DNA from 3 places in the Streptomyces sp. NPDC088794 genome. Region 1 is predicted to be linked to each of the others. Evidence: riboswitches for the same ligand, from Rfam matches in the RefSeq annotation. Region 1 holds a riboswitch; each other region holds the start of a gene.

Region 1 (9,683 bases):
ACGCAGACTCGTCTCACGGGTGGACCGGCCGCCCGACTGACGGTGGACCGGCCGCCCGACCGACAGAGGGCCGGCCGCCGGACCGACGGCCCGTGCCGGGATTGTCAGCGGCGGTCGATAAAGTCGCCGGCATGGGACGGATCACGGTGATCGGCGCCGGAATGGGCGCGCTGGCGGCCGCCGCCCGGCTGGCCGTCGCGGGCCACCGGGTGGCGGTGTACGAGCGTGGGGAGACGTACGGCGGAGCGCTGGGCCGCGTCGAGCGGGACGGCTTCGCCTTCGACACCGGTCCCGGTCTGCTGCCGTTGCCCGCGGTCTGGCGCGATCTGTTCGTGAAGACCGGCAAGGAGCCGCTGGAGGCGTGCGTCGAGCTGGTCCAGGTCGACCCGTCCGCGCGGCACCTCTTCGCGGACGGCACCGAGGTCACGCTGCCGAACGCCTCGCGCGCGGGAGCGGTCACCGCCCTGGACGAGGCGCTCGGTGCGGGCGCGGGCGACCGCTGGGGCGACTTCCTGGTGCGGGCCCGCGAGGCCTGGGACCGCACCCGCCGGCCCCTCCTGGAGGAGCCCCTGTGGTCCGACTGGCCGGTGCTGGCCGAGCGCGAGCCCTACCCGTCGGTCCCGCACAAGCGGCTGCTGCGCACCCGGCGGGCTGCCACCCTCGCCGAGATCGGCGCCTGGGAGCTGCGCGACCCCCGGCTGACCGCCCTGCTGGAGAGCCACGCGCTCGCGTACGGCCTGGATCCGCGGGTCGCCCCGGCGAGCGCGGCCGTCCTGCCGTACCTGGACCACGCCTTCGGCACCTGGTACGTCCGGGGCGGGCTGCGGGAGTTGGCGCGCGCGGTGTACGAGCGGTGCCTGGCCCGCCGGGTCGAGTTCCACTTCGGCACCGAGGTCACCGGGATCCTGGAGAAGGACGGCCGGGCGGCGGGGATCGAGCTGGCGGACGGCTCGGTGGCGGAGGCCGACTTCGTGGTCGCCGGGGTCGCGCCCGACGTGCTGGACCGGGTGCGGGGTACGGCGGTTCGGGGTGACGGCGAGGTCCCGCCGCAGCGCGGGCTGCCGAGCCGTCTCTCGGTCCTGCTGGCGCTGCGGGGCGGGCGACCGGAGGGGACCGCGCATCGGACCGTCGTGCACGCGGAGGACCGCGAGCGGGAGCTCGGCCAGCTGTTCGGCGCGGTCACCAACACCGGCACGTCGTCCGGGCCGGCCACCAGACCCACGGTCACCGTCCTGCGCCCCGACGATCCTGGGCTGGTCCCCGACGCCGAGCACGAGGCGATCACGCTCACGGCAGCGGTGCCGGCCCAACTCGACGCCGCGCAGGCGGAGTTCGAGGGGTACGAGCAGCACGCCCAGCACCTGATCGACGTCGCCGAGCGGGCCGTACCGGAGCTGCGGGAGCGCCTGCTGTGGCATGAGGTCCGCACCCCCGCTCACCTGGCGGAGGCGACCGGCGTGGCAGGTGGAGGCGTACCCGCGCCCGCGCTGGCCGCGGCCGGCGGCGCGTTGCTGCACCCGGCCAACACCACCGCCCTGCCCGGTCTGTTCACCGTCGGCGGCTGGTCGCATCCGGGCGGCGGGCTCGCGCACGCGGGCATGTCGGGCGCGCTGGTGGCCGGACTGATCGTGGAGGGACCGGAGTTCCGGGGCTCCCAGTGAGTTCCGCGCTCGGCCGACGACAGCAGAAACCGCCGTGACTCTCAGTGAGTTACGGCGGTCGTGGCCGAGAGGTCAGAAACGGTACTGCTGCTCGTCGTACCCGTGTTGCTGCTGGCCCTGACCCTGGCCGTCGTGCTGGCCCTGGCCGTTGTCCTGGTAGCCGTACCCCTGCTCCGGCGGGAGTTCGCCGCCGTAGGACTCGTCGGTGCGCTGCTGCGGGACCCACACGCCGTTGCCCGGGGTGTCCGTGCCGTAGCCGGTGTTGCCGTACTGGTCCTGGCTGTAGCCCTGCTGCTGGCCGTACTGGTCGTAGCCGGCGTCGTAGTTGCCGCCGTAGGCCTGGGTGCCGATGTACGGGTCGGAGTAGGCGGCGTACTGCTGCTGCCCGGTGGTGTCGTAGCCGTACTGCTGCTGGTCATAACCGGAGTAGTCGTACGCGTAGTTCTGCTCGGCGCCCTGGGCGGCCGTCGCGTACTGGTCCTGGCCGGGGTACGCGCCGGACTGGTCGCTGTTGTTGGCGGCGGCGTACGCGGCGTCGCTGTACACGCCGTACGAACCGGTGTCGTCGGGCAGCGGCTGCGGTTCGTAGACCGCGGTCGACTCGGCGGCCGTGGGCTGTGCGGAGCGGGCGGGGGCGAAGACGTCGTCGCGGTCGAAGTCGTCGGCGTCCTGGCGGTAGGCCGCCCGGTCGTCGGCGTAACCGCCGTCGCCGTAGCCGCCCTCGGCCGACTGGAGGTCGGCGGCCTCCAGGTTCGGGTCCAGGTCGGGCTCGCCGCGGCGGCGCTTGGAGTCGTCACCGGCGCCCGGTCGGCTGACCGCCCAGCCGGAGGCGAAGCCGCGGCGGAACGACAGCGTGACGTAGGTCTGCCCGACCGCGAACGCGGCGGCACCCAGTCCGATGACGATCACCGAGGGGATCAGCACCCCGAGCACGACGCCGAGGAAGCCGACGAAGGCGAGCAGTCGCCAGCGCAACCGTGCCTTGTACTGCAGCAGCACCTCGCCCAGCAGCCATAGCGCGACGATGCCGAACGCGATGTAGAGGACCGTCCAGCCCATGTACGCCCCTCTCCCAGTGGCCGCTACGCAGTGTGTCGTATGTCCGTGCGGCCGGTCTAGGCCCGCGGGGGGTGGTGCAGGCCCAGGTTTTCGTAGATTTCCAGGGACGCCGTGGAGTTGTTGAGCGTGATGAAGTGCAGTCCTGGCACGCCTTCGTCCAGCAACCGCGCGCAGAACTCCGTGGCGAATTCGATCCCAATGGAGCGTACAGCGGCCGGATCGTCTTTTGCTGTGAGGATCCGCTCTTTCAGGACGGAGGGGATCGCCGCGTTGCTGAGCTGCGGAAGTCGTTCGAGCATCCGCACGCTGGTGACCGGCATCACCTCGGGGATGACGGGGGTCGCGCAGCCTGCGGCGGCGACGCGGTCGCGCAGACGCAGGTACGACTCCGGTTCGAAGAACATCTGCGTGATGGCGTAGTCGGCGCCAGCCCGGCACTTGTCGACGAAGTGCTCGACATCACTGTCCCAGTCGGCGGAACGCGGGTGCATCTCCGGGAAGGCGGCGACGCCGACGCAGAAGTCGCCGGACTCCTTGATGAGCCGCACCAGTTCGGCGGCGTAGGTCAGACCCCGCGGGTGCGGCACCCAGTCGGCCATCGGATCGCCGGGCGGATCGCCGCGCACAGCGAGGATGTTGCGGATCCCCGCGTCGGCGTACTGGCCGATGATGTTGCGCAGTTCGGCGACGGAGTGGTTGACCGCGGTGAGGTGGGCGACCGGGGTCAGCGTGGTGTCGGCCTCGATCTGCTGGGTCTCCTTGACGGTGCCCGCGCGGGTGGAGCCGCCGGCGCCGTACGTCACGGAGACGAAGTCCGGGGCGACCGCCTCGACCCTCCGCAGCGCGCCCCACAGGTTCCGCTCCCCCTTGGGGGTCTTCGGCGCCGAGAACTCGAACGAGTACGTCGTCTTGCCGGACGCCAGGATGTCGCGCACGGTGGGTGCGTGGTCCGTCCTGGTGGATGCGGTTCCGAGAGCCATACCCGCAGGTTAACCAGGGGGCGGCGGTCACCCAACCGGATGCCGGATATTTGCCCGGATTGTCTGCCTGTTGTCCACCCATCGGACAACCGAACGGACAGCCGGGCGGGCACGTCGGATGGGCGAGTCGGGTGGGCGATCGGGCAACAGCCGGGGTCTCGCCGTCCCCCACGGACCGTCCGCCCGGTCACCCGCCCGCCGTCACGCCCCCCGCAGCCGCTTCGCGAACTCCGCCGCCGCTGCCCCGGGATCGTCGGCCTCCGTGATCGCCCGCACCACGACCACCCGGCGGGCGCCCGCAGCCAGCACCTCGTCGAGGTTGCCGAGGTCGATGCCGCCGATGGCGAACCACGGGCGGTCGGTGCCGAGGGCGGCGGTGTGCCGGACCAGGTCGAGGCCCGGAGCGTGCCGGCCGGGCTTGGTGGGGGTCGGCCAGCAGGGGCCGGTGCAGAAGTAGTCGACGCCCTCCTGGACGGCGGCGGCCTCGGCCTCCGCATCCGCGTGTGTGGAGCGGCCTATGAGGAAGTCGTCCCCGAGGATCGCGCGGGCCGCGGGGACCGGGAGGTCGCCCTGGCCGAGGTGGAGGACGTCGGCGCCGGCGGCACGGGCGACGTCGGCGCGGTCGTTCACCGCGAGGAGCCTGCCGTGCCGGGCGCAGGCCTCGGCGAAGACCGCGAGGTGCTCCAGCTCCTCGGCCGCCTCCATGCCCTTGTCGCGCAGCTGCACGATGTCCACACCGCCCGCCAGCGCGGCATCGAGGAACTCCGGCAGATCGCCCTGGCGCTTGCGGGCGTCCGTGCAGAGGTAGACACGGGCGTCGGCGAGTTCGGCGCGTGCGGTGTCGGACATGTGCGGGTCCCTCCGGGGGTTCGGCGGCATGCGGGGCGGAGCGGCGACCGTCGGACGAGGTCGCCGCTCCGCCCCGAGGCCGCTGTCGGCCACGGCCGTGGCCCCTTGCCCGCCCCGGCCCGTCGATCAGTACTGCCCGTCAGACGGCGAGCGCCTGGGCGCGGCGCTTCACCTCCGTACCGCGGTTCTCGCTCAGGGCCTGCGCGGGCGTACCCGGCAGGCTCGGGTCGGGCGTGAAGAGCCACTCCAGCATCTCTTCGTCCGTGAAGCCGTCGTCCCGCAGCAGCGTCAAGGTCCCGGTCAGGCCCTTGACGACCTTCTGCTCGGCCTCGTCGATGAAGGCGGCGGGGACGTGCAGCGCGCGGTTCTCACCACGGCGTACGGCGATGAGCTGGCCGTCCTTGACCAGCTGCCGCACACGCGTCACCTCGACGCCGAACTGCTCGGCGATGTCGGGGAGCGTGAGCCACGCGGGGACGAGAGCATCGATCTTTGCGTCAATCTCGGTCACGACGACAAGCCTGCCATCCCGGACTGACAGTCGGAAGCCAGGCGCCTCCCACCTGCGGTTTTCCAACGGCCTCGGGCCGGCCCGGCTCCAGAACGGCGCGGCTCCGGACCGGCACGACCTCCACGACCTCGGACCGACACGGTCTCAGACCAGCGCGGCCTTCAACGGGCGCCCCGCGTCCGCGAGCAGCTCCGGGTCCATGACGGCCCCCGCCTCGATCAGCCGCCGCCCCTGCGCCAGGTCCCGCGGCCGGCCCACCGCGAGCAGGGCGACCAGGCGGTTCTCGCGCAGCCAGCACACCGACCAGGCGGGTCCTGACGGGTCGCCGCGCCACAGCAGCGTGTCGGCCGACGGGTGGTGGCCGGCGTACTGCACGAAGCGGCCGAACTGCTCCGACCAGAAGTACGGGACGGGGTCGTAGACCACGGGCGCCTCGCCCACGATGTTCGCGGCGACCGTGCGCGGGCCCTGGAGGGCGTTGTCCCAGTGGTGGACCAGCAGGCGCTCGCCGTACCGCCCCGAGGGGAAGGACGCGCAGTCGCCGACCGCGTAGACGTCCGGTGTCGAGGTGCGCAGCCGGTCGTCGGCGAGGATCTCGCGGTGGGCGCCGAGGGCGATGCCGGAGCCGGTGAGCCAGCCGGTGGCGGGGCGGGCGCCGATGCCGACGACGACCGCGCCGGCGGGCAGCCGGGAGCCGTCGGAGAGGACCACTTCGCCGGGCTCGACGCGCTCCACGCGTGCGTGCGTACGCAGCGTGACGCCCGCGTCGGCGTACCAGGCGGCCATCGGCGCGGCGACCTCGGCGGGCAGCGCGCCCGCGAGCGGCCGGTCGGCGGCCTCGACGACGGTCACCGCGCAGCCCGCCTCGCGCGCGGCGGTGGCGAACTCCGCGCCGATCCAGCCCGCGCCGACGACCACGATGTCGTGCTGCCGGGCGAGCACCGGGCGCAGCCGCTCGGCGTCGTCCAGGGTGCGCAGCAGATGCACGCCGGGCACGCCGTCGGTGCCGGGCAGCCGGATCGGTTCGGCGCCGGTGGCCAGGACCAGGACGTCGTACGGGACCGGGCCGGCCTCGGTGTCGAGTTCCCGGTCGGCGGGGCGGACGCCCAGCACCTCGCGGCCCAGGCGCAGTTCGATGCCGAGCGCCTCGAAGTCGACGTCGAAGGCGGAGCCCTCGGCCTTGCCCAGCAGGACGGCCTTGGACAGCGGTGGCCGGTCGTAGGGCTGATGGGGTTCGGCGCCGAGGAGGGTGACATCGCCGGTGAAGCCCTGTTCCCTGAGGGCGACCGCGGTCTGCACCCCGGCCATGCCCGCGCCGACGACGACCACGCGCCGCTTCGGTGCCGTGTTCTCGTCCCGCGTCTGCTCGCTCACCTGATCACCATAGACACCTGACAAATCGTCAGTCAGTGGTCGTGTTCAGTGACCTGCTCCACAACGCTCGTCCCGGTGCCGGCCGCCGACTCCCATTCCCAGGTCTCCTCAAGGCGCACGCGCCCGTCCGGCAGCTCCACGACGGTCGACACGCAGTGCCCCGAGGCCGTCGTCCCGTCGGTCCTCAACTGCACATACCGGAAGTCCAGCCGGTCACCTGCCCGAGTGCCCACGAGGTGTCCGCGCGCGACGTCGCCGCCCGCGTACTCGGCCCAGATCTCGCCGTCCTTCTCGTGGTAGGCGAACCGGGTGCGGGTACCCACCTGACCTGCGGCCTGGTCGGCGACGGGGGCGAGGACGAGGCCGTCCAGCGAGCGGGCCATGGCGGAAGGCTCCCTTACAGAGGCGCGGAATCAAGGGCTAGGCTGGCCAACGTACAAGCACTCGCGGGAGCCCGGACGCACCGGGCTGAGAGGGAGGCTGGCGGCCTCCGACCGTACGAACCTGATCCGGGTCATGCCGGCGAAGGGAGGGGCTGGACGCCCATGTCGTCACGTACGTCAGACGTCCTCGTCATCGGGGGCGGAATCATCGGCCTGGTCACGGCGTGGCGGGCCGCGCAGCGCGGCTTCGCGACGGCCGTCGTGGATCCCGAACCGGGCGGCGGGGCCGCCCAGGTGGCCGCCGGCATGCTGGCCGCCGTCACGGAGCTGCACTACGGCGAGCAGACCCTGCTCGGCCTGAACCTCGCCTCGGCGCGCCGCTACCCCGACTTCGCCGCCGAGCTGACCGACCTCACCGGCCAGGACCTCGGCTACCGCCGCTGTGGCACGCTCGCCGTCGCGCTGGACGCCGACGACCGCGCCCACCTGCGCGAACTGCACGCACTGCAACGGCAGTCGGGCCTGGAGTCGGAGTGGCTGTCCGGGCGGGACTGCCGGCGCCTGGAGCCGATGCTCGCGCCGGGCGTGCGCGGCGGTCTCCGCGTCGACGGCGACCACCAGATCGACCCGCGCCGCCTGGCACGCGCGCTGGTGACTGCCTGCGAGCGGGCCGGGGTGACCTTCCACCGCACCTGGACCGAGCGCCTCCGGGTCGTCCGGGACCGGGCCGCCGGGGTCACCACCGCGGACGGCACCGAACTGGACGCGGACCAGGTCGTGCTGGCCGCCGGCAGCCTCAGCGGGCGGCTCGCGGGGGTGCCGGACGAGGTGCTGCCGCCGGTGCGGCCGGTGAAGGGCCAGGTGCTGCGGCTCACCGTGCCGCAGCGCTACGCGCCCTTCCTGAGCCGTACCGTCCGCGCGATGGTCCGCGGCAGCCAGGTCTACCTGGTGCCGCGCGAGAACGGCGAGCTGGTCGTCGGCGCCACCAGCGAGGAGCTGGGCTGGGACACCACGGTCACCGCGGGCGGGGTGTACGAGCTGCTGCGGGACGCGCACGAGCTGGTCCCCGGCATCACCGAGCTGCCGCTGACGGAGACCCGCGCGGGGCTGCGCCCCGGCTCCCCCGACAACGCCCCGCTGCTCGGCCCGACCGCCCTTGCCGGGCTGCTGCTGGCCACCGGGCACTACCGCAACGGCGTGCTGCTGACCCCGGTCACCGGCGACGCCCTGGCGCACGCCCTCGCCACCGGTGAACTCCCGGACGAGGCCCGCCCCTTCACCCCGAAGCGTTTCGCGCTCCTGGAGCAGCCCGTATGAACATCTCCGTCAACGGGGAGCCCCGGGAGTTCGCTCCCGGCACGGCTCTCGACACCGTCGTACGCGCCCTCACCCCGGCCCCTTCGGGAGTGGCCGCCGCCCTGAACGAAACCGTCGTCCCGCGCGGGCAGTGGTCCTCGACGTCCCTCGCCGAGGGGGACCGCGTCGAGGTCCTCACCGCCGTCCAAGGAGGCTGACCCATGGCCGACGACCCCTTCGTCATCGGCGGTACGTCCTTCACGTCCCGCCTGATCATGGGCACCGGTGGCGCCCCGAGCCTGGACGTCCTGGAGCGGTCGCTGGTGGCGTCCGGGACGGAGCTGACGACGGTCGCGATGCGCCGTGTGGACCCCTCGGTGCACGGTTCGGTGCTGTCCGTCCTGGACCGGCTCGGCATCCGGGTGCTGCCCAACACGGCCGGCTGCTTCACCGCCGGCGAGGCCGTCCTCACCGCCCGCCTCGCGCGCGAGGCGCTCGGCACCGACCTGGTCAAACTCGAGGTCATCGCCGACGAGCGCACTCTGCTGCCCGACCCGATCGAGCTGCTCGACGCGGCCGAGACCCTGGTCGACGACGGCTTCACGGTGCTGCCCTACACGAACGACGACCCGGTGCTCGCCCGCAAGCTGGAGGACGTCGGCTGCGCGGCGGTCATGCCGCTCGGCTCGCCCATCGGCTCCGGGCTCGGCATCCGCAACCCGCACAACTTTCAGCTGATCGTCGAGCACGCGCGCGTGCCGGTGATCCTGGACGCGGGCGCCGGCACCGCCTCGGATGCGGCGCTCGCGATGGAGCTGGGGTGCGCGGGTGTGATGCTCGCCTCGGCGGTGACGCGGGCGCAGGAGCCGCAGCTGATGGCCGAGGCGATGCGGCACGCGGTGGAGGCGGGGCGGCTGGCCCGGCTCGCGGGGCGCATTCCCCGGCGGCATTTCGCGGACGCCTCGTCCCCCACGGAGGGGCTTGCGCGGCTGGATCCGGAGCGGCCCGCGTTCTGAACGCACGTTCGACCATGGCCGGAATTCGGTGCGCCGTCCGTCACAGCTCGGCTGCAGTCACGCCCCGAAATCGCCCGAACCGAGAGGCCTGTCGGTCCCGGCTCGTACACTCACCTGCGTGGATACGACCCTTCAGGACCCTCTGGTCGGGCAGGTGCTCGACGGGCGCTACCGCGTGGACGCGCGGATCGCGGTCGGCGGGATGGCCACGGTCTACCGGGCCGTGGACACCCGCCTCGACCGCGTGCTCGCGCTGAAGGTGATGCACCCCGCGCTCGCCGCCGACGTCTCCTTCGTCGACCGGTTCATCCGGGAGGCCAAGTCGGTCGCCCGGCTGGCCCACCCGAACGTGGTGCAGGTCTTCGACCAGGGCGCCGACGGGTCGTACGTCTATCTCGCCATGGAGTACGTCGCCGGCTGCACCCTGCGCGACGTGCTGCGCGAGCGCGGGGCGCTGCAGCCGCGCGCCGCCCTGGACATCCTGGAGCCGGTCCTGGCCGCGCTCGGCGCCGCGCACCGCGCGGGGTTCGTGCACCGCGACATGAAGCCGGAGA
Region 2 (9,683 bases), on a different contig from region 1:
CCCCGGAATCCGAGCGCGCAGGGTCCCCTCGATCCGGGCACGCGCCCACCGCACCGTCGGCCCCGCACCCACACCCCCAGGCCGCCGCCACCCTCATCGGATCCGTCCAGCGGGCGATGCGACTCCTCGAGTGCGTCGCGGACCACCCGCACGGAGCCCCCGCCAAGCAACTCGCCCGCGAGACCTTCCTCGCCCTCCCGACGGCGTATCACCTGCTGCGCACCCTCGTGCACGAGGGCTATCTGCGCCGGGACAAGGGGCTGTTCTTCCTCGGTGACGCGGCCGAGCGGCTGAGCAGCAGCGCGGCCCAGCAGAAACGTCGCAGCACGATCGTCGACGCGCTGGCCCACTGGCGGGACGCGATCGGCGTGCCCGTGTACTACGCCGTGTACCGGGACGGCGAGATCGAGGTCATGTGCGTCTCCGACACCCCGGGCAATCCGGCGGTCGAGGAGTGGGCCGACTTCCGCGAGACCGCGCACGCGCACGCGATCGGGCAGTGCCTGCTGTCCCAACTGGACGAGGACGCCCGCCGCGACCACCTCGGGCGCTACCCCGTGCAGTCGATCACCCCGTACACGGTGCGTGACGACCACACCCTGCTGAGGCGGCTCGAACGGACCCGGCGGATGGAACCGGTCGTCGAGCGGCAGGAGTACGCGCTGGGCACGGTCTGCGCGGCGGTCCCCATCACCGTGGGCACGACGGCGGCCACGATGGCCATTTCCCTGCCCTCGCACCAGGCCGATCGGCTGGCGGCCGCGACACGGCAACTGCAGAGCGAGGTAGGGCGGTTGCTGGGGTCACTGGCGATCTCTATCAGTATCTGAAAACTCACTCCTTGTGATCTGTCGCCTACTTTAAGCAAGATGCCAGCAGTGTCAGAGGGATCATTCCTGGCCAATCGGTGGCATATGACGGGGTAGTGACGGGGTAGGCGATGCGCGAGTCCGTACAGGCAGAGGTCATGATGAGCTTCCTCGTCTCCGAGGAGCTCTCCTTCCGTATCCCGGTGGAGCTGAGTTACGAATCCTGTGATCCCTATGCCGTGCGGCTGACCTTCCATCTGCCGGGCGACGCCCCGGTGACGTGGGCCTTCGGCCGCGAGCTGCTGATCGACGGGGTGGGCCGGCCGACCGGAGAAGGGGACGTACGGGTCTCGCCCGCCGACCCCGACTCCCTGGGCGAGCTGCTGATCCGGCTTCAGGTCGGCGGCGACCACGCGCTGTTCCGGTCGTCGACGGCGCCGGTCATCGCCTTCCTCGACCGCACCGACAAGCTGGTGCCGCTCGGCCAGGAGGGTGAGCTCGCCGACTTCGACGCCCATCTCGACGAGGCGCTGGACCGGATCCTGGCGGAGGAGCAGAGCGCGGGCTGATCGGTGTCAGGGTGTCTCGGTGTCTCGGTGTCTCGGTGTCTCGGTGTCTCGGTGTCTCGGTGTCTCGGTGTCAGGGTGTGCGGTCGTGCGGTGGGTGGGATGTGTTCGGACAGCGCGGCGCTACGGGGTTGTGCAGTAACGCTTCTTCTCTGCTCGCCCGCCCTGCCTGTCCGCCCCGCCGCCTGCTCGACCTGACAACGAGGGCGGCGCTTCTCGACCGCTCAGCGCTTGCGACGCCGTCCGTGTCCCGTGCGGGTCTGGATGGGGGCGGTGTCGCTGATCGCCGGATTCGGGGCCGGGGTCGGCCCCGTGGGTGCTGTTGTGGCCGTCGCTACGGCCTTCTCCGCCGTCGGGCGGTCCGCCGAGACCACCAGGGCCGCCAGCAGCGTGGTGACCGGCACCGAGGCGACCAGGCCGATCGAGCCGACCAGGGTTCGTACGATCTCCTCGGCCACCAACTCGCTGTTGGCGACCGCCCCGACGCTGCTCTGCGCGATCGAGAAGAGCAGCAGCAGCGGCAGCGCGGCGCCCGCGTAGGCGAGGACGAGGGTGTTGACCACGGACGCGATGTGGTCGCGGCCGATGCGGATGCCCGCCCGGTACAGCCCGCGCCAGCCCATCGAGGGGTTGGCCTCGTGCAGCTCCCAGACCGCCGAGGTCTGGGTGACCGTCACGTCGTCGAGGACACCGAGCGAGCCGATGATGACGCCCGCGAGCAGCAGACCGCTCATGTCGATCGACGGATACAGGCCATGGATCAGACCCGTGTTGTCGTCGGTGTTGCCGGTGAGCGCGGCCCAGCCGATGAACTGCGAGCCCAGGACGCCGATCAGCACCAGTGAGATCAGCGTGCCCAGCACCGCCACGGACGTTCGGGCGGACAGGCCGTGACACATGTACAGGGCGATCAGCATGATGGCGCTGGACCCGATCACCGCCACGAGCAGCGGGTTCGAGCCCTGGAGGATCGCGGGCAGGATGAAGAAGTTCAGGATCATGAAGCTGATCGCCAGGGCGACCAGGGCCATGATGCCGCGCAGTCGGCCCACCACCACGACGGCGAGCGCGAAGATGCCGGCCAGCACGCCCATCGGGATCCGGCGGTTCACGTCGGTGACCGAGTACTGGAGGTCCTTGGGCGCCGAGGGCTCGTAGGCGACGACGACCTTCTCGCCCTTGTGCAACTGGCGTGACTGGTCCGGCTGCACGATCTCGGTGAACGTACGGCCCGTGTCCTTGCCGGTGTCGACGCGGATGGTCGCCTTCTTGCAGGTGCCGTTCTCCTCCTGCTGGGCGGAGCTGCCCTCGGCGGTGGAGGTGTCACCGGTCGACGAGCCGGACGAGGCGTTCACCGACTTGCAGCTCAGGCTCTGCATCTTGGTGACCGTCGCCTGCTGGGTCTGCCGGTCGAAGCCGACGCCGGTGCGCTCGTGCGCCGGGGCGCCGCCGGGCCACAGCACCACGAGCCCGACCACCACGGCGGCGGTGAACGGGATCAGGATCGCGGCGATGACCTTGCGCAGGTGCTTGGAGACGGGGGCCGCGGGGCCGTGGCTGTGACTGTGCCCGTGACCACCGCCGGAGCCGGAGCCGGGCCCATGCCCATCGCCGGGATCGGGCCCGTGCCCGTGTCCGTCGCCTGGATCCTGGCCGTGACTGCGGCCGTGGTCGTCTCCGGCGCCTTGCCCCTGCCCGAGACCGTGACCGTGCCCGCCGCCCGGGTGAGGTCTCTGATCGTGCCCGCCACCCGAAGAGGGCCGCTGACCGCGCCCACCACCCGAGTTGGGCCCCTGACCAGGCTTCCCGCCGAAGTCGCCGCCGGTGCCTTCACCGAGGCCGCCGGCGGAATTGCCGTCGAAACCACCACCGTATCCACGGCCGTTGGTGCCCTCGCTGTACCCCCGCCCGGGGCCACCGCCGGGGCCATGACCGGGGCCCGGGCCGCGGCGCGGGTCCGGTGGCGGGTATGGAGGCTGATTCGTGGTGGTCACCGCCCGATCATCGCAAGAACGAAAGAGGCCCTCTGTTCACCGCGCCCGAATTGACGCTAGCGTGGAGGCACCTTTGCACACGCGGGAGCTCGGAGCACCGGGCTGAGAGGGCGCTGACCTTCGTCCCAGCGATGTTTCACGTGGAACGTCAGTCGACGGAATTCGAGTCGAGTGATGTTTCACACGAAGCGTCGACAGACGGAAGCCGCTGCGTCGACCGCTGAACCTGTTACCGGGTAATGCCGGCGTAGGGAGTAGGTCTCATGACCATCAAGGACGCAAGCACGCCTGTCTCCAGCCAGGACGAACCGCCCGTTCAGGGCCAAAAGTCCACGGAGACCGGGAAGTCCATCGGCTGGCACAAGGGGTACGTCGAGGGCTCGCGCCCCGATCTGCGCGTGCCGGTCCGTCAGGTGCACCTCACCAACGGGCAGTCGGTCACCCTGTACGACACCTCCGGCCCGTACACCGATCCGCTCGTCGACACCGACGTGCGCCGGGGACTGGCGCCACTGCGGGAGAACTGGGTCATCGCGCGCGGTGACACCGAGGAGTACGCGGGTCGTCCCGTCCGTCCCGAGGACGACGGGATCAAGCACACCTCGCCGCGGGGCGGTCTGCGCAACCTCGACGCGGTCTTCCCCGGGCGACCGCGCCAGCCGCGCCGCAGCCGGGACGGCAGCGCGGTCACGCAGCTCGCCTACGCGCGACGGGGCGAGATCACACCCGAGATGGAGTACGTGGCCATCCGGGAGCAGGTCGAGCCCGAGGTGGTCCGCGAGGAGATCGCGGCGGGCCGTGCGGTGCTGCCGGCCAACGTCAATCACCCGGAGATCGAGCCGATGATCATCGGCAAGCGGTTCCTGGTGAAGGTCAACGCCAACATCGGCAACTCCGCGGTCACTTCCTCGATCGAGGAGGAGGTCGAGAAGATGACCTGGGCGACCCGCTGGGGCGCCGACACGGTCATGGACCTGTCCACCGGCCGCAACATCCACACCACCCGCGAGTGGGTGCTGCGCAACTCCCCCGTCCCCATCGGTACGGTGCCGCTCTACCAGGCGCTGGAGAAGGTCGACGGCCGGGCCGAGGAGCTGACCTGGGAGATCTACAAGGACACGGTCGTCGAGCAGGCCGAGCAGGGCGTGGACTACATGACGGTCCACGCGGGCGTGCGCCTCCCGTTCGTCCCGCTGACCGCCAACCGCAAGACCGGCATCGTCTCGCGCGGCGGCTCGATCATGGCCGCGTGGTGCCTGGCACACCACAAGGAGTCGTTCCTCTACGAGAACTTCGAGGAACTATGCGAGATCCTCGCCGCGTACGACGTCACGTACTCGCTGGGCGACGGCCTGCGGCCCGGCTCGATCGCGGACGCCAACGACGAGGCGCAGTTCGCCGAGTTGAGGACGCTCGGGGAACTCAACACGATCGCCAAGCGTTTCAACGTACAGACCATGATCGAGGGCCCGGGACACGTCCCGATGCACAAGATCAAGGAGAACATCGACCTTCAGCAGGAGATCTGCGATGAAGCTCCGTTCTATACGCTCGGCCCGCTGACCACGGACGTCGCGCCCGCGTACGACCACATCACCTCCGGTATCGGTGCGGCGATGATCGCCTGGTGGGGGACGGCGATGCTCTGCTACGTCACGCCCAAGGAGCATCTCGGTCTGCCCAACCGTGACGACGTCAAGACCGGCGTCATCACCTACAAGATCGCCGCCCATGCCGCCGACGTCGCCAAGGGACACCCCGGCGCGCAGGACTGGGACGACGCGCTGTCCGACGCCCGGTTCGAGTTCCGGTGGGAGGACCAGTTCAACCTCGCCCTGGACCCGGTCACCGCGCGGGAGTTCCACGACGAGACGCTGCCGGCGGAGCCTGCCAAGACGGCCCACTTCTGCTCGATGTGCGGGCCGAAGTTCTGCTCGATGAAGATCTCCCAGGACATCCGTCGCGAACACGGCGGGACCAGGGCGGAGGTCGAGGAGGGCATGGCCCAGAAGTCGAAGGAGTTCGCGGCGGCGGGCAACCGGGTGTACCTGCCGATCGCCGACTGAGGCGCAGGGCTGAGGAGTCAGGGCTGAAGGTTCAAGGCTGAGCCCTGACGGCCACAGGGTGACGAGGGGGCGGGACCGGCTGGGCTGCCCCCTCGTCACCGACACCACCGCAGCGGTCCCCGACCGCCCACCGGTCTGTCGGTCATTCGGCCGACACCGGATCGCAGCCGCGCTCCTACGCTGAACCGCGTGGACTGGAAACGCCTGCTCAACCCGGCCGCCGGTCGGCTGCTCAAGGTCAGCAGCCTGATCGCGTTCGTGCTCACCTGGACCGCGGACCTCGCCGTGCTCGGCCGGAGCGCCGATCCCTACGGATCGCCCACCACCTGGCTGCCCGTGTACGTCACCGGTCCGCTGCTGGGGCTGCTCGCCCTCGGCCTGCCGCGCTCGGCAGGTCTGGTCAGGCGCGTTGTCGCCGCGGTGGCGATCTCTCTCGCGACGACCGTCTGGACCATGATCGAACCCTCCGACCTGGGGTGGTGGGGGACGCTGGAGACAGCAGGGTTGCTCGTCCTCGTCGTGCACACCACGGGGCACTCCTGGCGGCCGGGAATCGCGACCGCGTACACCCTCACCGTGATCGTCGCGATCCTCGCGGTGCCGCTGCGCAGCGGGTCATGGGAGGTGTTCGTCGCCGGCGGCTACGTCCTGACCATCGCCCTGGCGATCTGCGTCGTCGTGGGCTGCGCCATCCGTTCCCTGGAGGTCCGCAGGGAACGCGCGGTGCACGACGTACGCCAGACCGAACGCCTGGCCCTGGCCCGCGATCTGCACGACCTGATCGCCCATCACATGACCGGCATCATCGTCCAGGCCAACGCGGCGCTGACCATCAGGGCCACCGCCCCCGCCAAGGTGGAGCCCATCCTGCGTGAGATCGCCCGGTCGGGGACGGAGACCCTGGAGTCGATGCGCCGCCTGGTACGCGTCCTGCGCGAGGACAACCACGCCGCCCTGCGCCCCGGCGACCTGCTCACCGAACTCGCCGACCTGGTCTCCGCCCACTCCACCGCCGCCGGCGAGGGCACACCGGCCCGGCTGGAGGTCACGGCGGCGGCCCGCACCGCCCGCCTGAGCCCCGAGGTCGAACTCTCGGTGCAGCGGCTGGCCCAGGAGGCCCTCACCAACGTCCGCCGCCACGCCCCCGACGTCCGGGCGCAGCCTGCGGGCCAGTTCGACGCACTCCACGCCGTCGGCCGCCTCGCCGACGACGTCGATGTCCGGCTGCGCCCCCAGGATCAGACTGAATCCGGTGCGCACCAGCTGCTGGTCGTCGGCGATCACCACAGTGATCCGTGTATCGGCCACTGCCCGTTCGTACCACGGCGTGAGCAACGGCCACGTCGACCGTGCCCACGGTTCTCACGCGCGGTTGTCGGTCATTCGGCCGACAGAACGAGTGTTCGGCTTGCGCTCCCCCGAAGGGGTCTGTCGAGGCGGAGGGCGCAAGCCGAGGGTTACTCCGGCTGGTGGTCCGGGCCTCCGAAGTCCGGGCTGGTGTAGTCCGGGCTCGTGAAGCTCGGGCGTGGGCCGGCGGCCGGGCCGTCGTCCGGGCTGGTGAAGCCCGGGCGGTCGTAGCCTAGGTGCGGGATGCGGCCGGTCGGTGCCGACGGTGCCGTGGGGTGCAGGGCCACGGCGGTGCCGGGATCGGCCAGCGCGTCTCGCAGGAAGGGCAGGATGCCGCGCTCCAGGAGGGCCTCGCGCCAGGCTTCCCTGGCTCGGGTCACCTCCTCGCCGAGTTCGCCGTAGAGGCCGGTCTCGAGCGAGGGCCTGTTGCGCAGTGCGGTGAGCAGCAGCCCGACGGCGGCGACGAGGATCGCGGCCGCGGTCATGGCGCCGAACACCCATCCGGCGGTGAGCATGGTCTGGGCGAAGGCCGGTTCGGGGGTGAGCATCTTGAGGATGTAGCCCACGAGCAGGAAGATCGCCGCGGCCGTGCCGGCGAGGACGGGGGTGAGGACCGCGGCGACGGCGACGGCGCCCGCCCCTTCGGCTGCCTCCCCCAGGGTGGTGGCGAGCCCCATCGCGCCCACGCCCGACTCGGCCGAGCCGGTCTCGCGGGTGGACGACGGGGTGGACGACGCCGGCTGGCGCAGTTCCTCGCGGACCTTCACGTAGTGCTGGTACTCGGTCGCGGCGGCCACCGTGATGAGGGCGGTGGCGTTCAGCGCCATGGTGCGCAGCTGTTCGGGGTTCAGCCGCTGTCCGACAGCGGCCAGTTCCGGGCGGGTAGGGGCGGAGCGCAGCGCCTCGTCGAGGATCCGCTCGTACTCTTGGCGGTCCTCGCTGTGCAGGTGCTGCGGAACGCTGTTCATGTGCATCCCCCGATGCTCCGTAGGGCTTGGGGCTCGCATGCCAACGAGCCGTCGGGCAGAAACGGAGGGGAGCCTGCTACGGATAAGCCGATGGTAGAGCGGCGACGGCACAGGGTGACAGGGGGTTTCCAGAAATTGGGCCCTGGCCTGCGCTGTTCTTCGCGGTCGCGATGTGGGCGGCTGCTTGCCCTGTGAACGTCTAGTTTTCCAGCGGCAGTTGCTGGACCAGCAGTTTTCCGGCCATGGTCACGCCGCCGTCCATCGCGATGGCCAGTCCGTCGGCGTAGATGTGCGGTCCCTCGACCAACGGCCGGGGCTCCTCCTCGCTCTCCTCGGAGCCGACTTCGCCCAGCAGATAGGGGATCGGGCTGTGGCCGTGCACGATGCGGGTGCCGCCGTACATGTCCAGCAGCGAGCGCACGGCGTCCGCGCCGCCCTCGTCGCGGAAGGAGAACCGCTTGGTGAACTTGCGGAACAGGTCCCAGCATTCGTCCGCGTCGTTGCGGGTGAGGGTCTCGCGGACGGTGTCGTTGACCGCCTCGATCGAGTCGCCGTAGTCGAGGTAGGCGGTGGTGTCCGAGTGGACGAGGAGATAGCCGTCCACCTCCTCGACGGCGTCGAGGCGGGCCATCCACTGCAGATGGTGGTCCTGGAGGCGGTCCATGTCGGTCTTCTGGCCGCCGTTGAGCAGCCAGGCCGCCTGGAAGGTGGCGGTGCCCGCGCCGGAGTTGACGGGGGTGTCGGAGAACCGCTTGGCGCCGAGCAGCAGCAACTCGTGGTTGCCCATGAGGGCCTTGCAGTAGCCGCCGGCCGCCGCCGCCTCGGCGGACAGCCGCATCACGAGGTCGATGACGCCGATGCCGTCGGGGCCGCGGTCGGTGAAGTCGCCGAGGAACCACAGCCGGGCGGTGCCCGCGCTCCAGTTGCCCGCGGAGTCGATCAGGCCCCGCTCCTGGAGGGCGGCCAGCAGTTCGTCGAGGTAGCCGTGCACGTCACCGACGACGAAGAGCGGCCCCGCGGCGCCTTCCTCGCGGTCCGGGGCGGCCAGCAAGGCGGGGTCGACAGGCACCTGAAGCGTGTCACCGCGGTTGATGACGGGCAGGTCCCGCCGGGTCGGCGTGTACCCGTCGGGGTGGTCGGCCGCCTCCTCGACGGGTACGGCGACATCACCCGGGTGCGTGGTGTCGCCGTACGGACCGGTCTCGTGGACGTATGCCGGCACCCGGAAGTCGCGCAGCGTCGCCGCCCGCTCCGCCTCGGGTCCCTGACCGGCCCCCTGAGTCATCAGACCCCTCCACCATCACGCCGCATCTGAACCGCTTCGGACTGCCTGGTCGCAGCGGCCCGCGGTGTCGTGGGCCCATCATAGGAATGCCGATCGCGCCATGTGATGACCCAGGGGTGGTGAATCGGAGCAAGAGGCCGGTTCACCGCGGCTTTCGCCCCGATTGGGCAGGGCTTGGACCACCCCGGGTGAGGGGCGACCTACCCCTTCTCGGGTGACCTCGGAGGGCTGACCGTCGTGCGCGGGGGACGCCGCTGGGACGAGGTGCGCACGATCAGCTCCGTCGGTATCACCTGCTCGACCGGTTGGTCCGATTCGACCCCCTCGATCGCGTCGATGAGGAGCTGCACCACGGCGGTGCCGATGCGACGCGGCTTCAGCGAGAGCGTGGTGACGGGCGGCTCGGTGTTGGCGTACACCGTGGACTCGCTGCAGCAGACCAGAAGCAGGTCGTCCGGTACGCGCAGTCCGTAGCGCCGGGCCGCGGCGAGCAGATCGGTGCCGTTGGGATCGAACAGGCCGTAGACGGCGTCGGGACGGTCCGGGCGGGCGAGCAGCCGGTCGGCGGCGACGGCGCCCGCGCACGGGTCGTGCGCCGGGTACTCCTCGTAGACCGGGTCCTGGCCGACGCGTTCGCACCAGCGCAGG
Region 3 (9,683 bases), on a different contig from region 1:
CCGGTGCCAACTCCAACACCCCGATGATCGCCGGTGTCGCCGGTGCCCTCGTCGTCGTCGGTGGCGGAGCCGTCTTCTTCGGCATGCGCCGTCGTGGAGCCAACAGCGGTCGCTGACGCCTCCCGTAGGTCACGCGTGTGGCCCGTCCCCGGAACACCGAGGGGGCGGGCCACAGGCATGTCACCGTGCCCGCGGCATGTCCCGATGCCAGGCCAGGAGCGGGCCGCGGCCTCAGAACGTCGCCCGCTCCAGCCAGAACTCCAGCAGCTCGCGCTCGCCGAGCACCTCCAACTCCGGGCTGTCCAGCGGCAGCCGGCGGTAGAAGCCGAGCAGCACGGAGGTGAGCGGCCCGCGCAGGGCCACGGTCGCGCGCTCGTGGCCGCGGCGCCAGGTGACCCCGTCCTCGGTGAGCTCGACGAGCCACTCGGCGTCGAGTCCGGGACCGGTGTCGGTGGCGTGCAGATGGATGCTGCGGCGGCCGGGTCCGCGCAACTCCTCGGCCGCCGGGTGCGGTCGCGTCCGCTGGATGTACGTCACGATCTCCAGCCACTCGTCGAGCGCGTCCGCGGCCACCTCCGGCGCGACCTCGTAGGGCAGTCCGGCGGCGAGCGTGGCGTCGGCGCGGTGGACGGTGATCTCGTGCGTCATACGACGGGCCCAGAAGCCCGCGTCGTGCACTCCGGCCCACCCCCAGACCTTCGTGTCCGGCCCGGCCTCCCGCAGCGTCTCCACGACCGCCTCAGCGGTCTCGGCGAGCCACGCGTCCAGCGCGGCGGCGTCACCCCGAGCCTCGGGGCCGCCGATCCCGGGCACCTGTTCGCCGGGTACGGCCTCCTGGGCCCGCGTGCGCACCAGGTACTCCGTCCAGCGCAGGGCTACGCCCGTATGCCGTACGAGCTGTTCCAGCGACCAGTCCGGGCAGGTCGGTACGGTCGCGGAGAGGTCGGCGCCGGACGTCACCACGGCTCTCAACTCGGCGGCCTGGTGGGCGATCTCGGCGCAGTAGCGGTCATGTGCGAGCAGCGTCATGCCCGCACCCTACGGAGACGCCGACCGGCCGAGCACGACATTTGGCCGGGTACGAGGACCAGCCGAGGACAGCATTTGACCGAGTACAAGGACCAGCCGAGCACGGCATTCGACCGGGTACGAGAATCAGCCGAGCACGACGATCTCGGCCCCGTCGAACTCCACCCCGACCGCGTCCCCCACCTCCGGCGCCTCCCGGAGCGCGCAGGCCGCCTCCAGGCGCGGCGCGTCCTGGGGCTGGAGGTGCACGGCGACGTGGGTGCCCTTGAAGGTGCGCGCGGTCACCGTGCAGCGCAGCCCCTCGTCGGCGGGCAGCAGGCGTACGCCGGCGGGCCGTACGAGGAGCGTGCGCGGCCCCTGGAGGGCGCTCTCGGGCACGGGGAGCTTGCCCCAGGGCGTGACCGCGACCTGCCCGGCCACCGTGCCCTCGACCACGTTGTCGAAGCCGAGGAACCGGGCCACGAACTCGTCCACCGGCCGCTGCCACACCTCAAGGGGCGTACCGGACTGGGCGATCCGCCCGTCCCGCATCACCACGACCCGGTCGGCGAGCGCGAAGGCCTCGCCCTGGTCGTGGGTCACGGCGAGCACGGTGGTGCCCAACCGGCCGAACAGCTCGCGGAGTTCGACGACCAGCCGCTCCCGCAGCGACCGGTCGAGCTGCCCGAGCGGCTCGTCCAGCATCAGCAGCCGCGGCCGGGGCGCCAGCGCACGGGCGAGCGCCACGCGCTGCTGCTCACCGCCGGAGAGCGAGCCAACGGCCCGGCGTCCCGCACCCGGCAGCCCGACGAGGTCGAGCAACTCCCTTACACGCTCGGCCTGTTCGCTCTTCGCCGCGCCGTGCATGCGCAGCCCGAAGGCCACGTTGCCGCCCACGTCCCGCTGCGGGAACAGCTGGTGGTCCTGGAACATCAGGCCCACGCCCCGCCGGTGCGCCGGCACCCCCGCCTGGTCGTGTCCGTCGAGCAGAGCCCGCCCGCCGGTGAGGGGTTGCAGTCCGGCCACCGCCCGCAGCAACGTCGACTTGCCGCTGCCGCTCGGGCCGAGCACGCACACGATCTCGTGCTCGGCGACATCGAGCCCGACGGCGTCGAGCACGGCCCGCCCACCGAACCGCACGGTCGCGTCCTCAAGGCTCAGCAGCATGTTCGGCGGCACGTCGGCCGGCATGTCGGGCGCCATCTAGAACTCCCCCGTCCGGTCGGTGCGGAGCCGCTCAAGGACCAGCAGCGCCACCGCGCACACCACCATCAGAATCGTCGAAAGGGCCATCGCCTGGCCGTAGTTGAGGTCGCCGGGCCGCCCGAGAAGCCGTGCCACCGCGACCGGCAGGGTCGGGTTGTCGGGCCGCGCGATGAACACCGTCGCCCCGAACTCCCCCAGCGACACCGCGAACGCGAACCCGGCCGCGACCAGCAACGCCCGCCGCACCAGCGGCAGATCGACCTCGCGCCACACCCGCCAGGGCGAGGCCCCGAGCACCGCCGCCGCTTCCCTGAGCCGACCGTCCACGGCCCGCAGCACGGGCAGCATGGTCCGTACGACGAACGGGACGCCCACCAGCGCCTGCGCCAGCGGCACCAGGATCCAACTGCTCCTGAGGTCCAGCGGCGGCTCGTCCAGGGCGATCAGGAAGCCGAACCCGACGGTCACCGCGGACACCCCGAGCGGCAGCATCAGCAGCGCGTCGAAGCCCCGCACCAGCCGGCCGGCGTCCCGGCGGGCGAGGGCCGCGGCGGCCAGCCCTCCGATCAGCACGGCGATCCCGGTCGCGGCGAGGGCGTATTCGAGGGAGTTGCCGACCGCCTCGATCGGCGGGACGAGGAAGGTCCCGCCGTCCTCGGAGGTGAGGGCCCGGTAGTAGCCGAAGTCCGGGGCGTCCAGGGACCGTTGCACCAGCACGGCCAGCGGCAGCACGAGGAGGACGAGGACGGTGGCGAGGACCCCGGCCAGCAACGCCCACTGCCGGGCCCCGCGCGGCCGGTGCGCCGTGGTCGACGCGTCCACCAGCCGCAGCGCGGCCTCCCTGCGCCGTACGGTCCAGGCGTGCACGGCGAGGATCGCGCCGACCGCGGCGAACTGGACGATCGTGAGGACGGCGGCCGTGGAGAGGTCGAAGATCTCGGAGGTCTGCCGGTAGATCTCCACCTCCAGGGTGGAGAAGGTCGGCCCGCCGAGGATCTGCACCACCCCGAAGGAGGTGAAGGTGAACAGGAAGACCATCAGCGCGGCGGCGGCCACGGCGGGCGCCAGCGCGGGCAGGACCACCTTGCGCCAGGCCCGCAGCGGCGAGGCGCCGAGCATCCGGGCGGCTTCCTCCTGCCGCGGGTCCAGCTGCGCCCACAGGCCGCCCACGGTCCGTACGACGACCGCGTAGTTGAAGAAGACGTGCGCGAGCAGGATGGCCCAGACGGTGGTGTCCAGGCGTACGCCCCACAGCTCGTCGAGGAGTCCCCCGCGCCCGACCAGCGCCAGGAACGCCGTGCCGACGACGACCGTCGGCAGCACGAAGGGGACGGTGACGACCGCGCGCAGGACGTGTCTGCCGGGGAAGTCGTAGCGGGCGAAGACATAGGCGCCGGGCAGGGCGATCGCCAGCGTGAGCGCGGTGGAGGCGAGCGCCTGCCAGGTGGTGAACCACAGCACGTGCCGGATGTCGGACTGCCCGAGGACGTCCACGATCCGCCCGAAGTGCCACACCCCGTCGACCTTGAGGCCGCGCGCGACGATCGCGGCGACCGGCCAGGCGAAGAAGACGCCGAAGAACGCGACGGGCAGGGCCATGAGCCCGAGCCGCGCCGCGTTCCCTGTACGGCTCGTGCGAACCGCCGGGCCGGCTACATCGGTTACTTCAGTACGAGTGAGGTCCACGACTTGACCCACTGGTCGCGGTCGGCGGCGATCTTGTCGGGGGCCACGGTCTCGGGATCCTCGGCTGCGGGCCCGTACTTCGTGAACTCGGCGGGCACGGTCGCCCCCTTGAGCACCGGGTAGACGAACATGTTCAGCGGCATGTCCTCCTGGAACTCCTTGGAGACCAGGAAGTCGATGAGCGCCTTGCCGCCCGCGGTGTTCTTCGCGTTGCTGAGCAGGCCCGCGAACTCGATCTGCCGGAAGCAGGTGCCCGTCGCGACGCCGGTCGGCGCGGTCGTCGGCTTCGGGTCGGCGTAGATCACCTCGGCGGGCGGCGAGGAGGCGTACGACACGACGAGCGGCCGGTCGGCCTTGGCCTTCTTGCCGCCGGCGGACCCGGAGAACTCCTCGTTGTAGGCCTGCTCCCAGCCGTCGACGACCTTCACGCCGTTGGCCTTGAGCTTCTTCCAGTAGCCCTCCCACCCGTCGTCGCCGTACTTCGCGGCGGTCCCGAGCAGGAAGCCGAGGCCGGGCGAGGAGGTCGCCGCGTTCTCGGTGACGAGGAGGTTCTTGTAGGCGGGCTTGATCAGATCGTCGAAGGAGGCGGGCGGGGCCAGCTTGTGGTCGGCGAAGTACTTCTTGTCGTAGTTGACGCAGATGTCGCCGTAGTCGACGGGCGTGACCCGGTGCTTGCCGGCGTCGAGCTGGTACGCGGTGTCGACCTGGCCGAGCCCCTCGGCCTCGTACGGCTGGAACAGCCCGTTGTCGAGCGCCCGGGACAGCAGGGTGTTGTCGACGCCGAAGAAGACATCGCCCTGCGGGTTGTCCTTGGTGAGGATGGCCTTGTTGACGGCCTGCCCGGCGTCGCCGTCCTTGAGGACCCGCACCTTGTACCCGGACTTCTTCTCGAAGTCCTGGAGCACGCTCTTGGAGACGGCCCACGAGTCGTGGCTGACGAGCGTGACGGTCTTGGAGTCGGCGGACGAGCCGCTGCCGCCGTCGGACGACCCGCACGCGCAGAGCGTGCCGAGACCGAGGCAGACGACGGCAGCCCAATACTTCTTGGTGTTCACAGTGATGACCGAACTTCCTACCCAGAATGACCTGGGCGAGGTTCAGAGGGTCTGCGGCCCGGTTGCCGCACTCTCAGCGCTGTCGCGCTCCCCTGTCGGATATGAAGATGTACGTACGGAGTAAAGATTACCGCTCGGTGGCCGCGAGCTGGCCACAGGCCCCGTCGATCTCCTGACCACGGGTGTCCCGGACGGTGACCGGCACCCCGTGCGCCGCGATGGCCTCGACGAACGCCTTCTCGTCCTCGGGCCGGGACGCGGTCCACTTCGAGCCCGGGGTCGGGTTCAGCGGAATCAGGTTGACGTGCACGGGCTTGCCCCGGAGCAGTCGGCCCAGCCGGTCCCCGCGCCACGCCTGGTCGTTGATGTCCCGGATGAGCGCGTACTCGATCGACAGCCGGCGCCCGCTCCTCTGCACGTACTCGAACCCGGCGTCGAGGACCTCGCGCACCTTCCACCGCGTGTTCACGGGGACGAGGGTGTCGCGCAACTCGTCGTCGGGCGCGTGCAGCGAGATCGCGAGCCGGCACTTGAAGCCCTCGTCGGCGAACCGGTGGATGGCGGGCACCAGGCCGACCGTCGACACGGTGATCCCGCGCTGCGACAGCCCGAGCCCGTCGGGGGCGGGGTCGGTGAGCGCGCGAATGGACTGCACGACCCGCTTGTAGTTGGCGAGCGGCTCGCCCATCCCCATGAAGACGATGTTGGACAGCCGCGCGGGCCCGCCCGGCACGTCCCCGTCCCGCAGCGCCCGCATCCCGTCCACGATCTGGTGGACGATCTCGGCGCTGGACAGATTCCGGTCGAGCCCCGCCTGCCCGGTGGCGCAGAACGGACAGTTCATCCCGCACCCGGCCTGCGAGCTGATGCACATGGTCACCCGGTCCGGGTACCGCATCAGCACCGACTCGACGAGCGTCCCGTCGAACAGCCGCCACAGCGTCTTACGGGTGGTGCCCTCGTCGGTCGACAGATGCCGTACGACGGTCATCAGCTCGGGCAGCAGCGCGTCGCGCAGCTTCTCCCGCGAGCCGGCCGGGATGTCGGTCCACTCGGCCGGGTCGTGCGCGTACCGCGCGAAGTAGTGCTGCGAGAGCTGCTTGGCACGAAACGGCTTCTCCCCGACCTCGGCCACGGCGTCCTTGCGCTCGGCGGGAGTGAGATCGGCGAGATGCCGCGGCGGCTTCTTGGCTCCGCGCGGGGCTACGAAAGTGAGTTCTCCGGGTGCAGGCATAACCCGTCCAGTGTCGCAGATCCCCCGGTGTAGCCCACTCCACTGTGGATACGGGTACGTACGCCATCGTCCCGGCACCCCTCGCCCCGGAATCGTGGACCCCACAGAGCAGCACCCACGCCATCCACGAGGGGACCGTCATGGCCGCCGACCTCCGACGCCGACGCCGTTTCACCACCATCGCCACCGCCGTGGCAGCCGTCGCCCTGACCGCCGGGCTCGCCACCGGGTGCGACCCCGACGACCCCGACTCCATCGACGACTCGCTGGACTGTGCGCGCGGCTACGACGACTTCGTCGACAGCCTCAGGGCGATCCATGAGGCGCCCGACTCCGAGAAGCTCGACGAGATCGAGGTCAGGACCGATGACAGCAAGGTCGGGAAGGCCGTGCGGGACCTGAACAAGGCGATCGCCGACTACAACAAGGCCGTTCTCGACGGCGAGCACCCCGACTCCGACGCGATCGACAAGGCGGCCGACAAGTTCAAGAACGTCTGCTCATAGAACGACGTACGTCTGCTCCTGGGACGCGCTGGAGCCCCCGCCCGACAAGCAGGGCAGGGGCTCCAGCGCTTCGTCCGGTCAGCCGGACCCCACGAACAGCACCAGCAGCAGCCACACCACCGGAGCCGTCGGCAGGAGGGAGTCCAGGCGGTCCATGATGCCGCCGTGGCCGGGCAGCAGCGTGCCCATGTCCTTGATGCCGAGGTCCCGCTTGATCATCGACTCGCCGAGGTCGCCCAGCGTGGCGCTGGCCGCGACCGCGAGACCCAGCAGCAGACCCTGCCACCAGGTGCCGTCGTCGATCAGGAACTGCATGAGCAGCGCGCCCGCCACCATGGCGAAGCTCACCGCGCCGAACAGCCCCTCGCGGGTCTTGCCGGGACTGATGCGCGGCGCGAGCTTGTGCCGGCCGAAGCGCCAGCCGACGGCGTACGCGCCCGTGTCGCTCACCACGGTCAGCAACAGGAACGTCAGGACCCGCCAGGCCCCGTCGTCGGCCATCAGCATCATCGCGACGAACGTGGCCAGGAACGGCACGTAGAAGGCGGCGAAGACGCCCGCCGTGACGTCCTTGAGGTAGCCCTCCGGCGGTTCCGTCATCCGCCATACGAGGACGGCGAGCGCCGTGAGCGCCATGGCGACCCAGGCGCCCTCGGCGCCCCGGACGTACCCGGCGACGACCATCGCCGCGCCGCCGAGCGCCAGCGGGACCAAGGGTGCCTTGATGCCCTTGCGCTCCTGGAGCCGACTGGTCAGCTCCCAGAGGCCGACGACGACGGCGACCGCTATCACCCCGACGAAGGCGGCCTTGACGACGAACAGGGACGCGACGATCACGACACCGAGCCCGACGCCGACCCCTATGGCCGCACCCAGGTCGCGTCCCGCGCTCTTCTTCTGCGGGCGGGGCGCCGGCTGCGGGGCGTCGGACATGGGCTCCGGATTCTGCGGCGCGGCGTAGGGCTGCGCCTGCGGCGATTCGTCGCGGAACAAGGGACCGCCCGTGCGAGCGGCCCCCCGGTCGTCATCCTGGTCTCCGCCGTACGCGGGTCCGTCGGGCACGATGGGCATGGGGCGAGTCTGCTGCGCCTCAGGCGCATCGTAGGCGGGACCCGCCGGGGCAGCCCCCTGGACAGGCCCCTGGTCGGACGGCCCCCAGTACCCGGTCTGTGGCGGCGCCCCCCAGGAAGAGTCGTTCATCAGACCTCGAGCAGCTCCGCTTCCTTGTGCTTCAGGAGCTCGTCCACCTGGGCGACGTACTTGTGCGTGGTGTCGTCGAGCTCCTTCTCCGCACGGCGGCCCTCGTCCTCACCGATCTCGCCGTCCTTGATCAGCTTGTCGATGGTGTCCTTGGCCTTGCGGCGGACCGAGCGGATCGAGATCTTGGAGTCCTCGGCCTTGGTCCGGGCGACCTTGATGTAGTCCTTGCGGCGCTCCTCGGTCAGCTCGGGGAACACCACCCGGATGATATTGCCGTCGTTGCTCGGGTTGACGCCCAGGTCCGAGTCGCGGATCGCCTGCTCGATGTTGCGCATGGCGGTCTTGTCGAACGGGGTCACCACGGCCATGCGCGGCTCCGGCACGGAGAACGAAGCCAGCTGGTTGATCGGCGTCGGCGCACCGTAGTAGTCGGCCACGATCTTGTTGAACATCGCCGGGTGCGCTCGACCGGTACGGATCGCGGCGAAGTCCTCCTTGGCGACCACGACGGCCTTCTCCATCTTCTCCTCGGCCTCGAGGAGGGTCTCTTCGATCACCACTTGCTCCTGCGTGTCTTGAGTGAGGCCCGGCTGCGGTTCCTTGATGGGGCGGCGGCCGGCTGCGTCGCGTCTTCTTTCTGCACGGTTCCCGACCGGCAGGACATTGTCCATCCCCCGGTCAGGGTCCGTGGGTGGTGTTGCCCGTCAGTCCCGGCCGCCCTGTTCACCCACCAGGGTGCCGATCTTCTCACCCTTGACGGCGCGGGCGATATTGCCCTCGGCCAGAAGCTCGAAGACCAGGATCGGAAGCTTGTTGTCGCGGCACAGCGTGATGGCGGTCATGTCGGCGACCTTGAGGTCGCGGGTGATGACCTCGCCGTAGCTGAGGGAGTCGAACCGGACGGCCTCGGGGTTGGCCTTCGGGTCGGAGTCGTAGACCCCGTCCACGCCGTTCTTGCCCATCAGCAGCGCCTCGGCGTCGATCTCCAGGGCGCGCTGGGCCGCGGTGGTGTCGGTGGAGAAGTACGGCATGCCCATACCGGCACCGAAGATGACCACGCGGCCCTTCTCCAGGTGGCGCACGGCGCGCAGCGGGATGTACGGCTCGGCGACCTGGCCCATGGTGATGGCGGTCTGCACCCGGCTGTCGATGCCCTCCTTCTCCAGGAAGTCCTGGAGGGCGAGGCAGTTCATCACCGTGCCGAGCATGCCCATGTAGTCCGAGCGGGCCCGGTCCATGCCGCGCTGCTGGAGTTCGGCGCCGCGGAAGAAGTTGCCGCCGCCGATGACGACGGCGACCTGGGCGCCGTCCCGCACGACGGCCGCGATCTCGCGCGCGATCTTGTGCACGACGTCGGGGTCGACGCCCAGGCCCCCGCCGCCGGAGAAGGCTTCTCCGGACAGCTTCAACATGAACCGGCCGCGTACTTTGCCGTCGTCGCTCTTCTGGGGCTTGGTGGTCATGGGAGATCCCGCCTCTTTCACGTCGTGCGCATACAAAGAAGGCCACTGCCGGTGGGGTGTCGATCGCATCCCATGCTCGGCAATGGCCTCCTCGTCAGATCTGCTGTCGTCCGTCACGCGCGTGCGTGACGGCGTACCGGACGACTGCGTCCGACCCTATCGGGGCCGGGCGCCGATCGCGGCACGGACTCAGATGCCGACCTTGATGCGCGTGAAGCGCTTCAGGGTGACACCGGCCTCGTCCAGGACCTTCTGGACGGACTTCTTGGGGTCGAGCGCGTAGGGCTGACCGAGCAGCGTCGCGTCCTTGAAGAAGCCGTTGACG

What was found. A riboswitch is a leader RNA that binds a small molecule or an ion and turns the genes downstream of it on or off. The one in region 1 is predicted to bind thiamine pyrophosphate.
Region 2: another riboswitch for thiamine pyrophosphate. It lies ahead of thiC (phosphomethylpyrimidine synthase ThiC); the one in region 1 lies ahead of thiO (glycine oxidase ThiO).
Region 3: another riboswitch for thiamine pyrophosphate. It lies ahead of ACIP6U_RS27300 (thiamine ABC transporter substrate binding subunit); the one in region 1 lies ahead of thiO (glycine oxidase ThiO).

What each region holds. Positions count from the first base shown of each region.
Region 1 is NZ_JBIVKB010000017.1:220,676-230,358, forward strand. Features, by position in the region: gene ACIP6U_RS38625 (DUF4126 domain-containing protein) at 1-40, shown strand, start outside; gene ACIP6U_RS38630 (phytoene desaturase family protein) at 132-1,661, shown strand; gene ACIP6U_RS38635 (hypothetical protein) at 1,734-2,720, opposite strand; gene metF (methylenetetrahydrofolate reductase [NAD(P)H]) at 2,777-3,700, opposite strand; gene thiE (thiamine phosphate synthase) at 3,902-4,549, opposite strand; gene ACIP6U_RS38650 (Rv2175c family DNA-binding protein) at 4,689-5,060, opposite strand; gene ACIP6U_RS38655 (NAD(P)/FAD-dependent oxidoreductase) at 5,205-6,434, opposite strand; gene ACIP6U_RS38660 (hypothetical protein) at 6,467-6,817, opposite strand; TPP riboswitch at 6,871-6,982, shown strand; gene thiO (glycine oxidase ThiO) at 6,980-8,134, shown strand; gene thiS (sulfur carrier protein ThiS) at 8,131-8,331, shown strand; gene ACIP6U_RS38675 (thiazole synthase) at 8,335-9,129, shown strand; gene pknB (Stk1 family PASTA domain-containing Ser/Thr kinase) at 9,248-9,683, shown strand, end outside.
Region 2 is NZ_JBIVKB010000007.1:216,916-226,598, reverse strand. Features, by position in the region: gene ACIP6U_RS21680 (IclR family transcriptional regulator) at 96-830, shown strand; gene ACIP6U_RS21675 (SsgA family sporulation/cell division regulator) at 941-1,378, shown strand; gene ACIP6U_RS21670 (YibE/F family protein) at 1,600-3,369, opposite strand; TPP riboswitch at 3,441-3,640, shown strand; gene thiC (phosphomethylpyrimidine synthase ThiC) at 3,633-5,435, shown strand; partial or broken gene ACIP6U_RS21660 (histidine kinase) at 5,889-6,365, shown strand; partial or broken gene ACIP6U_RS21655 (response regulator transcription factor) at 6,582-6,743, opposite strand; gene ACIP6U_RS21650 (hypothetical protein) at 6,893-7,756, opposite strand; gene ACIP6U_RS21645 (metallophosphoesterase) at 7,950-9,035, opposite strand; gene ACIP6U_RS21640 (LacI family DNA-binding transcriptional regulator) at 9,236-9,683, opposite strand, start outside.
Region 3 is NZ_JBIVKB010000010.1:237,376-247,058, reverse strand. Features, by position in the region: gene ACIP6U_RS27320 (LAETG motif-containing sortase-dependent surface protein) at 1-116, shown strand, start outside; gene ACIP6U_RS27315 (maleylpyruvate isomerase family mycothiol-dependent enzyme) at 232-1,029, opposite strand; gene ACIP6U_RS27310 (ABC transporter ATP-binding protein) at 1,156-2,175, opposite strand; gene ACIP6U_RS27305 (ABC transporter permease) at 2,212-3,813, opposite strand; gene ACIP6U_RS27300 (thiamine ABC transporter substrate binding subunit) at 3,876-4,955, opposite strand; TPP riboswitch at 4,952-5,059, opposite strand; gene rlmN (23S rRNA (adenine(2503)-C(2))-methyltransferase RlmN) at 5,083-6,189, opposite strand; gene ACIP6U_RS27290 (hypothetical protein) at 6,330-6,695, shown strand; gene ACIP6U_RS27285 (phosphatidate cytidylyltransferase) at 6,774-7,895, opposite strand; gene frr (ribosome recycling factor) at 7,895-8,452, opposite strand; gene pyrH (UMP kinase) at 8,600-9,358, opposite strand; gene tsf (translation elongation factor Ts) at 9,548-9,683, opposite strand, start outside.